DNA from 3 places in the Sporosarcina sp. QA0331 genome. Region 2 is predicted to be linked to each of the others. Evidence: a T-box and tRNA genes for the amino acid it is inferred to sense, from the RefSeq annotation. Region 2 holds a T-box; the other regions hold tRNA genes.
The links. The T-box of region 2 lies ahead of AC0L13_RS07105 (valine--tRNA ligase). A T-box ahead of a tRNA ligase gene usually reads a tRNA of that ligase, here a tRNA-Val.

Region 1 (3,233 bases), 1.4 Mb from region 2:
CAATAGACGACTCCGCCTCATGGAAAACGCCCCTATCCACGCGAATGTGGAAGGAGCGTTTTTTATTTGTACTGGATACCCAAGGCCGGACTTGAACCGGCACGCCTTGCGGCATCGCATTTTGAGTGCGACGTGTCTGCCATTCCACCACTTGGGCATAGTTGAGAATACCAAGAACATTTATTACAATAATGTAGAAAGAGAAAAGATGCAACCAGGGTTGCATCTTTTCGATGTGGATACCCGAGGCCGGACTTGAACCGGCACGCCTCGCGGCATCGCATTTTGAGTGCGACGTGTCTGCCATTCCACCACTCGGGCATAATAACAAATTACTTACAGCATACATGAAATATGGAGGCGGCAACCGGAATCGAACCGGTGGTAAGGGTGTTGCAGACCCGTGCCTTACCGCTTGGCTATGCCGCCGTAAGAAAGATGGAGCGGAAGACGGGATTCGAACCCGCGACCCCGACCTTGGCAAGGTCGTATTCTACCACTGAACTACTTCCGCAAAACTGGGGTAGCTGGATTCGAACCAACGAATGACGGAGTCAAAGTCCGTTGCCTTACCGCTTGGCTATACCCCAAAAACTAAATGGGGCGACTGAAGGGAATCGAACCCTCGAATGTCGGAACCACAATCCGATGCGTTAACCACTTCGCCACAATCGCCATAATAAAATGAGTTATAAATACGTAATACTACATGGATGGGGCGGACGAGGGGAATCGAACCCCCGAATGTCGGAACCACAATCCGATGCGTTAACCACTTCGCCACGACCGCCATAGTATTGGTTAAACAGAAATGGCAGGGGCAGTAGGAATCGAACCCACACCAAAGGTTTTGGAGACCTCTATTCTACCGTTAAACTATGCCCCTGTAAAATGGTGGTGGGGGACGGATTCGAACCGCCGAACCCGGAGGGAGCGGATTTACAGTCCGCCGCGTTTAGCCACTTCGCTACCCCACCAAGAAAAGCATATGCCGGCGATAGGAGTCGAACCCACGACCTACTGATTACAAGTCAGTTGCTCTACCAACTGAGCTACACCGGCATAATATTAAAATGGTGGCTCAGGACGGAATCGAACCGCCGACACAAGGATTTTCAGTCCTTTGCTCTACCGACTGAGCTACTGAGCCACATAAAAATGGCGGTCCCGACCGGGATCGAACCGGCGATCTCCTGCGTGACAGGCAGGCATGTTAACCGCTACACCACGGGACCTTTTGGTTGCGGGGGCAGGATTTGAACCTGCGACCTTCGGGTTATGAGCCCGACGAGCTACCACTGCTCCACCCCGCGATAATGTTAGTTGTAGGAATTTTAAAGCCTACGCATTCGGTTTTATTTTGGGACTTTGTTGTAATTTACTTTTAGTAAATTACACAAATCACATTCTGCGTTATGTGATTTGCTCCACCCCGCGATAATAATAATTCAATTTGCTTTGTTGCAATTTTCTTTAAGGTAATTATGGTGGAGGATGACGGGTTCGAACCGCCGACCCCCTGCTTGTAAGGCAGGTGCTCTCCCAGCTGAGCTAATCCTCCGGGTTTAAATTGTGATAAGCTGCGCATCTCTTTGTCAGCTTCTTTCACTCACTCAGTCGCGTACTTAAGTACGCTCCCTCTTTCCTTCAATCGCTTCCGCGACCTGCTTGCTTCTCCCACTTTAAACAGAAGTCGCATCTAAAGTGGAAAGGCTGTTAGTGAAATGGTGACCCCTACGGGATTCGAACCCGTGTTACCGCCGTGAAAGGGCGGTGTCTTAACCGCTTGACCAAGGGGCCATATGCATGTAATAAATCTGGCGGAGAGCAAGGGATTTGAACCCTTGATACGCGGTTAGCGTATACACGATTTCCAATCGTGCTCCTTCGGCCACTCGGACAGCTCTCCAATTGGCTCCGCAGGTAGGACTCGAACCTACGACCGATCGGTTAACAGCCGATTGCTCTACCACTGAGCTACTGCGGAATAATGTTAGCATGAGTTTTTCACTCATTAAGTCATTTGAAGAATGACAGCCCAGCGACGTCTTACTCTCACAGGGGGAAGCCCCCTACTACCATCAGCGCTGAAGAGCTTAACTTCCGTGTTCGGTATGGGAACGGGTGTGACCTCTTCGCCATCATCACTGGACTTTTTTCACAAGACAAGAATTATTATATCATATCTGGTGAATAATTCAAGCGTTTTTTTCAAAATAAATTATTTTGTTCGCTCAAAACCGGATAAAACCAACATTGTTGCTGAACTCAAGTTCAACCGTACTTTTTTAACCGATAAGGTTAAGTCCTCGATCGATTAGTATCCGTCAGCTGCACGTGTCGCCACGCTTCCACCCCGGACCTATCCACCTCATCTTCTTTGAGGGATCTTACTTACAAATGTAATGGGAAATCTCATCTTGAGGGGGGCTTCATGCTTAGATGCTTTCAGCATTTATCCCGTCCACACATAGCTACCCAGCGATGCCTTTGGCAAGACAACTGGTACACCAGCGGTGTGTCCATCCCGGTCCTCTCGTACTAAGGACAGCTCCTCTCAAATTTCCTGCGCCCGCGACGGATAGGGACCGAACTGTCTCACGACGTTCTGAACCCAGCTCGCGTACCGCTTTAATGGGCGAACAGCCCAACCCTTGGGACCGACTACAGCCCCAGGATGCGATGAGCCGACATCGAGGTGCCAAACCTCCCCGTCGATGTGGACTCTTGGGGGAGATAAGCCTGTTATCCCCGGGGTAGCTTTTATCCGTTGAGCGATGGCCCTTCCATGCGGAACCACCGGATCACTAAGCCCGTCTTTCGACCCTGCTCGACTTGTAGGTCTCGCAGTCAAGCTCCCTTATGCCTTTGCACTCTACGAATGATGTCCAACCATTCTGAGGGAACCTTTGGGCGCCTCCGTTACACTTTAGGAGGCGACCGCCCCAGTCAAACTGCCCACCTGACACTGTCTCCTGCCCGGATCACGGGCAAGGGTTAGAAGTCCAATACAGCCAGGGTAGTATCCCACCATTGCCTCCTCCGAAGCTGGCGCTCCGGATTCCAAGGCTCCTACCTATCCTGTACAGGCTGCACCGGAATTCAATATCAGGCTACAGTAAAGCTCCACGGGGTCTTTCCGTCCTGTCGCGGGTAATGCGCATCTTCACGCATATTATAATTTCACCGAGTCTCTCGTTGAGACAGTGCCCAGATCGTTACGCCTTTCGTGC
Region 2 (3,233 bases):
TGATTTCGACATCTTCCGGCCATCTTCTGCACGGACAAGACCGTGGATGAGTACATCTTTGAATGGTCGTTGATCAGTGAATTCGATGCCTTGGAAGATCATCCGGGATACCCAGAAGAAAATGATATCGTAACCAGTTACGAGCGCATCTGTCGGATAATAACGTTTGAATTCTTCATTGTCCAGATCCGGCCAGCCCATCGTCGAAAACGGCCATAATGCAGACGAGAACCATGTGTCAAGAACATCTTCGTCTTGGTTCCAGTTTTCGAGATCTTCAGGCGCTTCGTGTCCAACGTACACTTCGCCTGTCTCTTTATGGTACCAAGCAGGAATGCGATGTCCCCACCAAAGCTGACGAGAAATACACCAGTCATGGATGTTTTCCATCCAGTTCAAATAGGTCTTTTCAAAGCGTTCCGGAACGAAGTTGACTTTTCCTTCGGATTGCTGAAGTTTGATTGCTTCTTCTGCTAGCGGCGCCATTTTAACGAACCATTGCGTTGACAAATATGGTTCGACGACAGCTCCACTACGTTCAGAATGCCCAACAGAATGCAAGTGATCTTCGATTTTGAATAAAACATCGAGATCCTGTAAATCTTTGACGATTGCTTTTCGGCATTCGAAGCGATCCATCCCTTCGTACTTGCCTGCAAGTTGGTTCATGCTGCCGTCTTCATTCATAACAAGAACGCGAGGCAAGTTATGGCGATTGCCGATTTCAAAGTCATTCGGGTCATGTGCCGGTGTAATTTTTACTGCACCGCTTCCAAATTCCATGTCGACATAATCATCTGCAACAATCGGAATTTCCCGTCCGACAATTGGCAATGTAACCGTTTTGCCGATTAAATGCTTATAACGATCGTCTTCCGGATGTACTGCTACCGCAGTATCGCCAAGCATTGTTTCAGGACGCGTCGTTGCAATTTCGATGCTTCCCGTTCCGTCAGCGAGTGGATAGCGCATATGATAGAATGCACCCTGAACATCCTTATGGATAACTTCGATATCTGATAGCGCAGTTTTCGTTGCCGGATCCCAGTTGATAATATACTCACCACGATAAATAAAGCCTTTTTCGTAAAGTTTTACGAAAACTTCGCGGACAGCTTTTGACAATCCTTCATCTAACGTGAAGCGTTCTCTTGAATAATCAAGTGCTAGACCTAATTTCGACCATTGCGCACGGATATGGCCAGCGTATTCATCTTTCCATTTCCATGTTTCCTCTAGGAATTTTTCACGTCCAAGATCGTAACGGGATTTTCCTTCTTCACGAAGTTTTTCTTCAACCTTTGCTTGTGTCGCGATACCCGCATGGTCCATTCCTGGAAGCCATAAAGCATCATAACCTTGCATCCGCTTCATACGGATAAGAATATCTTGCAACGTCGTATCCCAAGCATGCCCTAAATGGAGCTTTCCTGTAACATTCGGCGGTGGAATGACAATCGTGTACGGTTCTTTCCCGCTTTTAGGCTGTGCTTCGAAGTATTTCCCTTTCAGCCACCATTCGTAACGACCCGCTTCAATCGATTGCGGCTCATATTTCGTTGGCATTGACAAGTTTTCTGTTGACATATGAACTCCTCCTCTTTACTTGCACGTACTGCTTTTAAAAGTGAATACAAAAAAACTCCATTCGTCAAAAAGGACGAAGGAGTTATCCGTGGTACCACCTTTATTCACGCAAACTAAAAAAATGTTTGCGCCTCAATAATAAATAACGGTTTCAAACCGGCTTCCGCTACTCAAAATTCACGGAAACTGCTCCTGGGTGACTTTCTGTAAATTCATTTATAGGCCCTCTCACCGACGGCGCCCTCTCTTGGATAAATGAAACTTACGTACTTTCCCGATCAAAGCATCATTATATAGTTATGAGTATTATATTCGATTAGAGGAGATTTCGTCAAGTAAATATGAAAGGAAGGTAATTATGAGAAAGGGATATAATCCTTATTTATTGCCCCCGTGGCTACGGAAGACAAGGTTTTATTGCAAAGGTATCATCATCCCAATCGCTGTTTTTCAGCTCATTAGGGTTTTAATCGTCCCTACCACGGGTGATTTCCTCCTATTATGCACGCTTATAGGTTTAACTTTCCTCCTTTACAAAGATATCATTTGAGCGGAATCTTGTCGTCGTCCATTCATCCGGCAACGTTGCGATGTATGACAGCATATCATCATGGTCATTCCACGAGCTGCTGTCATGCATTGCAGTTGTCTGCAGAACTTGGACAGGCTCAGCTGCTGCCCGACTTTGTACAGCCTGCGCTGTTCGAGGTTCGGAAACTTGAACGACTTGTTCCTGCTCTTGCATCCCTGCTGCGACTTTTTCCTTTGGTGTTTCTTGAACTGCTACAGCTTCCGTCTTCTCTTCTACGGATTCTGCTTCTTTATTCGCTTCTGATAAAGATTTGTTGTTGGCAGTCTGCACATTGGAAGTTTCGTTGGAGGCAGTTTCATTACTTGTGTTTGCCGCTTGTTCATTACTTGCAGTTCCCTCGGTCGAATCCTCTCCATACGTACAGTTCACATTCCAAGCAACTGTGAAGGAACCTTGTCCGTCAAATGTTGTTTTGACATCAGTCGCTTCAATATGCAATGGATGTTCAACTTCTGGAGGCAAATCGATATATAAAGGCACCGCATATTCGAAATAGCCCGTTTCTCCCTCAAGCTCCACATCATCTACAAATACAGCGTCTGATGGAAGTGTCTCACCCCGCTCTCCTTCGGTGAAATCGACCTTGGCGGCGATATGATAAATTCCAGAAAGCCGGACCGCATCTTCAGATCGCTTTTCAGTAAATCCTGCTTTCACTTTAACTAAACGTGCATCCTTTGGCACTCCGACGTTTTCAGGAAAATAAAAGACTTCTTCCATATTCCATTGTAGCTTTTTCATTCCATTTCCCTCCCCGGTTTCATTCACTTGCCATTATATGCATCGAGAAGGATAGGTAGAATAAAAAACCACCCAAGTCGATCGACAACGGGTGGTGTGGGATTATCGCGCCAATTGGGCGAATACTTTATGGAATGCTTGGACGGTTTGTTCAATATGCGCTTCCGTGTGAGTTGCTGATAAGAACATGCCTTCAAATTGGGAAGGCGGCAGGAAAATGCCTTCTTCCGCCATAAGACGGAAGTATTCTGCAAACAGTTCCAAGTCGGATGTTTTCGCTTGGTCATAATTGTATACTTTTTCATTTGTGAAG
Region 3 (3,233 bases), 1.1 Mb from region 2:
AGAGTCACTTAGAAATATGCAATCATCAAATCATAAATACTATGTAAGGAAATAAATGGCGGTCCCGACCGGGATCGAACCGGCGATCTCCTGCGTGACAGGCAGGCATGTTAACCGCTACACCACGGGACCATTTGGTTGCGGGGGCAGGATTTGAACCTGCGACCTTCGGGTTATGAGCCCGACGAGCTACCACTGCTCCACCCCGCGATAATGTGAGTTGTAAGAATTTCAAATCCTACGCATATTGTTTTGTTTTGGGACTTAGCTGTAATTTCCTTTTAGGAAATTACACAAATCTCATTCTGCGTGATGAAATTTGCTCCACCCCGCGATAATGTGAGTTGTAGGATTTATTATTCCTACATAATTAGTTTTCCAAGGAGCCACTATTGCACTTTTGAAATAAATGGCGGAGGAAGAGGGATTCGAACCCCCGCGGGCTTTAACACCCCTGTCGGTTTTCAAGACCGATCCCTTCAGCCAGGCTTGGGTATTCCTCCGTGATAACTATTCAAATAGTGGTGGACCTTGCAGGACTCGAACCTGCGACCGGACGGTTATGAGCCGTCTGCTCTAACCAACTGAGCTAAAGGTCCTTTAGGATGGCGGCAGAGGGGATCGAACCCCCGACCTTACGGGTATGAACCGTACGCTCTAGCCAGCTGAGCTACGCCGCCAGGAAAAGTATTAGTATAATGGTGGAGCCTAGCGGGATCGAACCGCTGACCTCCTGCGTGCAAGGCAGGCGCTCTCCCAGCTGAGCTAAGGCCCCATTATAAGAAGTGGTCGGGAAGACAGGATTCGAACCTGCGACCCCTTGGTCCCAAACCAAGTGCTCTACCAAGCTGAGCTACTTCCCGTTTTTCAAGAATGAATGGCGCGCCCGGAAGAATTCGAATCCACAACCTTCTGATCCGTAGTCAGATGCTCTATCCAATTGAGCTACGGGCGCAATATATAATTAATTTATGGTGCCGAGAACCGGAATCGAACCGGTACGGTAGTCACCTACCGCAGGATTTTAAGTCCTGTGCGTCTGCCAGTTCCGCCACCCCGGCAAATCATATGGAGCGGAAGACGGGATTCGAACCCGCGACCCCGACCTTGGCAAGGTCGTATTCTACCACTGAACTACTTCCGCATTGAAGTGCGGGTGAAGGGAGTCGAACCCCCACGCCTTACGGCACTAGATCCTAAGTCTAGCGTGTCTGCCAGTTCCACCACACCCGCATATTCATATCAAGACAGAGAGTCAAGAAATGGTGAGCCATGCAGGATTCGAACCTGCGACCCTCTGATTAAAAGTCAGATGCTCTACCGACTGAGCTAATGGCTCAAAAAGTGGTGCCGGCGAAAGGACTTGAACCCTCAACCTACTGATTACAAGTCAGTTGCTCTACCAATTGAGCTACACCGGCAAAATCATAAGTTTGTAATGTATGGTGGAGGATGACGGGTTCGAACCGCCGACCCCCTGCTTGTAAGGCAGGTGCTCTCCCAGCTGAGCTAATCCTCCATATTTAAAGTGTGATAAGCTGCGCATCTCTTTGTCAGCTTCATTCACTCACTCGGTCACGTACTGAAGTACGCTCCCTCTTTCCTTCAATCGCTTTCGCGACCTGCTTGCTTCTCCCACTTTAAACCGAGAGTCGCAATAAGTTTCTCATTACTGCATCAGCTTCATTCGATCAGTTATGTATGCTTGTACAATTCTTCTCGTCGTCAACTTGCATATGTAATGAATTGAATTGGTTAGCCCGGCGACGTCCTACTCTCACAGGGGGAAGCCCCCTACTACCATCGGCGCTGAAGAGCTTAACTTCCGTGTTCGGTATGGGAACGGGTGTGACCTCTTCGCCGTCGTCACCAGACTAGATTGTCTTTCAATCGACAATATTGATTATACCAATTCTGATGATAATTACAAGTCTTTTTTTAAAAAACTTTTTCGAACGACACTTATTCGTTCAAAACCGGATAAAACCAACATTGTTGCTGAACTCAAGTTCAACCGTACTTTTTTAACTGATAAGGTTAAGTCCTCGATCGATTAGTATCCGTCAGCTGCACGTGTCGCCACGCTTCCACCCCGGACCTATCCACCTCATCTTCTTTGAGGGATCTTACTTACAAATGTAATGGGAAATCTCATCTTGAGGGGGGCTTCATGCTTAGATGCTTTCAGCATTTATCCCGTCCACACATAGCTACCCAGCGATGCCTTTGGCAAGACAACTGGTACACCAGCGGTGTGTCCATCCCGGTCCTCTCGTACTAAGGACAGCTCCTCTCAAATTTCCTGCGCCCGCGACGGATAGGGACCGAACTGTCTCACGACGTTCTGAACCCAGCTCGCGTACCGCTTTAATGGGCGAACAGCCCAACCCTTGGGACCGACTACAGCCCCAGGATGCGATGAGCCGACATCGAGGTGCCAAACCTCCCCGTCGATGTGGACTCTTGGGGGAGATAAGCCTGTTATCCCCGGGGTAGCTTTTATCCGTTGAGCGATGGCCCTTCCATGCGGAACCACCGGATCACTAAGCCCGTCTTTCGACCCTGCTCGACTTGTAGGTCTCGCAGTCAAGCTCCCTTATGCCTTTGCACTCTACGAATGATGTCCAACCATTCTGAGGGAACCTTTGGGCGCCTCCGTTACACTTTAGGAGGCGACCGCCCCAGTCAAACTGCCCACCTGACACTGTCTCCTGCCCGGATCACGGGCAAGGGTTAGAAGTCCAATACAGCCAGGGTAGTATCCCACCATTGCCTCCTCCGAAGCTGGCGCTCCGGATTCCAAGGCTCCTACCTATCCTGTACAGGCTGCACCGGAATTCAATATCAGGCTACAGTAAAGCTCCACGGGGTCTTTCCGTCCTGTCGCGGGTAATGCGCATCTTCACGCATATTATAATTTCACCGAGTCTCTCGTTGAGACAGTGCCCAGATCGTTACGCCTTTCGTGCGGGTCGGAACTTACCCGACAAGGAATTTCGCTACCTTAGGACCGTTATAGTTACGGCCGCCGTTTACTGGGGCTTCAATTCGAAGCTTCGCTTGCGCTGACCTCTCCTCTTAACCTTCCAGCACCGGGCAGGCGTCAGCCCCTATACGTCACCTTACGGTTTTGCAGAGACCTGTGTTTTTGCTAAACAGTCGCCTGGGCCTATTCACTGCGGCTCTCTCGGGCTTTAACACCCTACCAGAGCACCCCTTCTCCCGAAGTTACG

Region 1: it encodes a tRNA-Val, which carries the amino acid that the T-box ahead of AC0L13_RS07105 (valine--tRNA ligase) is inferred to sense. The anticodon was not compared.
Region 3: it encodes a tRNA-Val, which carries the amino acid that the T-box ahead of AC0L13_RS07105 (valine--tRNA ligase) is inferred to sense. The anticodon was not compared.

What each region holds. Positions count from the first base shown of each region.
Region 1 is NZ_CM147850.1:2,890,880-2,894,112, forward strand. It holds tRNA gene AC0L13_RS14685 (tRNA-Leu) at 77-157, opposite strand; tRNA gene AC0L13_RS14690 (tRNA-Leu) at 241-321, opposite strand; tRNA gene AC0L13_RS14695 (tRNA-Cys) at 356-429, opposite strand; tRNA gene AC0L13_RS14700 (tRNA-Gly) at 440-514, opposite strand; tRNA gene AC0L13_RS14705 (tRNA-Gln) at 519-590, opposite strand; tRNA gene AC0L13_RS14710 (tRNA-His) at 600-675, opposite strand; tRNA gene AC0L13_RS14715 (tRNA-His) at 715-790, opposite strand; tRNA gene AC0L13_RS14720 (tRNA-Trp) at 813-886, opposite strand; tRNA gene AC0L13_RS14725 (tRNA-Tyr) at 893-977, opposite strand; tRNA gene AC0L13_RS14730 (tRNA-Thr) at 990-1,062, opposite strand; tRNA gene AC0L13_RS14735 (tRNA-Phe) at 1,075-1,150, opposite strand; tRNA gene AC0L13_RS14740 (tRNA-Asp) at 1,160-1,235, opposite strand; tRNA gene AC0L13_RS14745 (tRNA-Met) at 1,239-1,313, opposite strand; tRNA gene AC0L13_RS14750 (tRNA-Val) at 1,486-1,561, opposite strand; tRNA gene AC0L13_RS14755 (tRNA-Glu) at 1,726-1,800, opposite strand; tRNA gene AC0L13_RS14760 (tRNA-Ser) at 1,819-1,909, opposite strand; tRNA gene AC0L13_RS14765 (tRNA-Asn) at 1,913-1,987, opposite strand; rRNA gene rrf (5S ribosomal RNA) at 2,037-2,152, opposite strand; rRNA gene AC0L13_RS14775 (23S ribosomal RNA) at 2,298-3,233, opposite strand, start outside.
Region 2 is NZ_CM147850.1:1,469,621-1,472,853, reverse strand. It holds gene AC0L13_RS07105 (valine--tRNA ligase) at 1-1,587, opposite strand, end outside; T-box leader at 1,654-1,878, opposite strand; gene AC0L13_RS07100 (hypothetical protein) at 2,105-2,920, opposite strand; gene hemL (glutamate-1-semialdehyde 2,1-aminomutase) at 3,023-3,233, opposite strand, start outside.
Region 3 is NZ_CM147850.1:2,580,983-2,584,215, forward strand. It holds tRNA gene AC0L13_RS13005 (tRNA-Asp) at 57-132, opposite strand; tRNA gene AC0L13_RS13010 (tRNA-Met) at 136-210, opposite strand; tRNA gene AC0L13_RS13015 (tRNA-Ser) at 411-503, opposite strand; tRNA gene AC0L13_RS13020 (tRNA-Ile) at 523-599, opposite strand; tRNA gene AC0L13_RS13025 (tRNA-Met) at 607-680, opposite strand; tRNA gene AC0L13_RS13030 (tRNA-Ala) at 700-775, opposite strand; tRNA gene AC0L13_RS13035 (tRNA-Pro) at 787-863, opposite strand; tRNA gene AC0L13_RS13040 (tRNA-Arg) at 879-955, opposite strand; tRNA gene AC0L13_RS13045 (tRNA-Leu) at 973-1,061, opposite strand; tRNA gene AC0L13_RS13050 (tRNA-Gly) at 1,070-1,144, opposite strand; tRNA gene AC0L13_RS13055 (tRNA-Leu) at 1,152-1,233, opposite strand; tRNA gene AC0L13_RS13060 (tRNA-Lys) at 1,264-1,339, opposite strand; tRNA gene AC0L13_RS13065 (tRNA-Thr) at 1,346-1,421, opposite strand; tRNA gene AC0L13_RS13070 (tRNA-Val) at 1,444-1,519, opposite strand; rRNA gene rrf (5S ribosomal RNA) at 1,759-1,874, opposite strand; rRNA gene AC0L13_RS13080 (23S ribosomal RNA) at 2,034-3,233, opposite strand, start outside.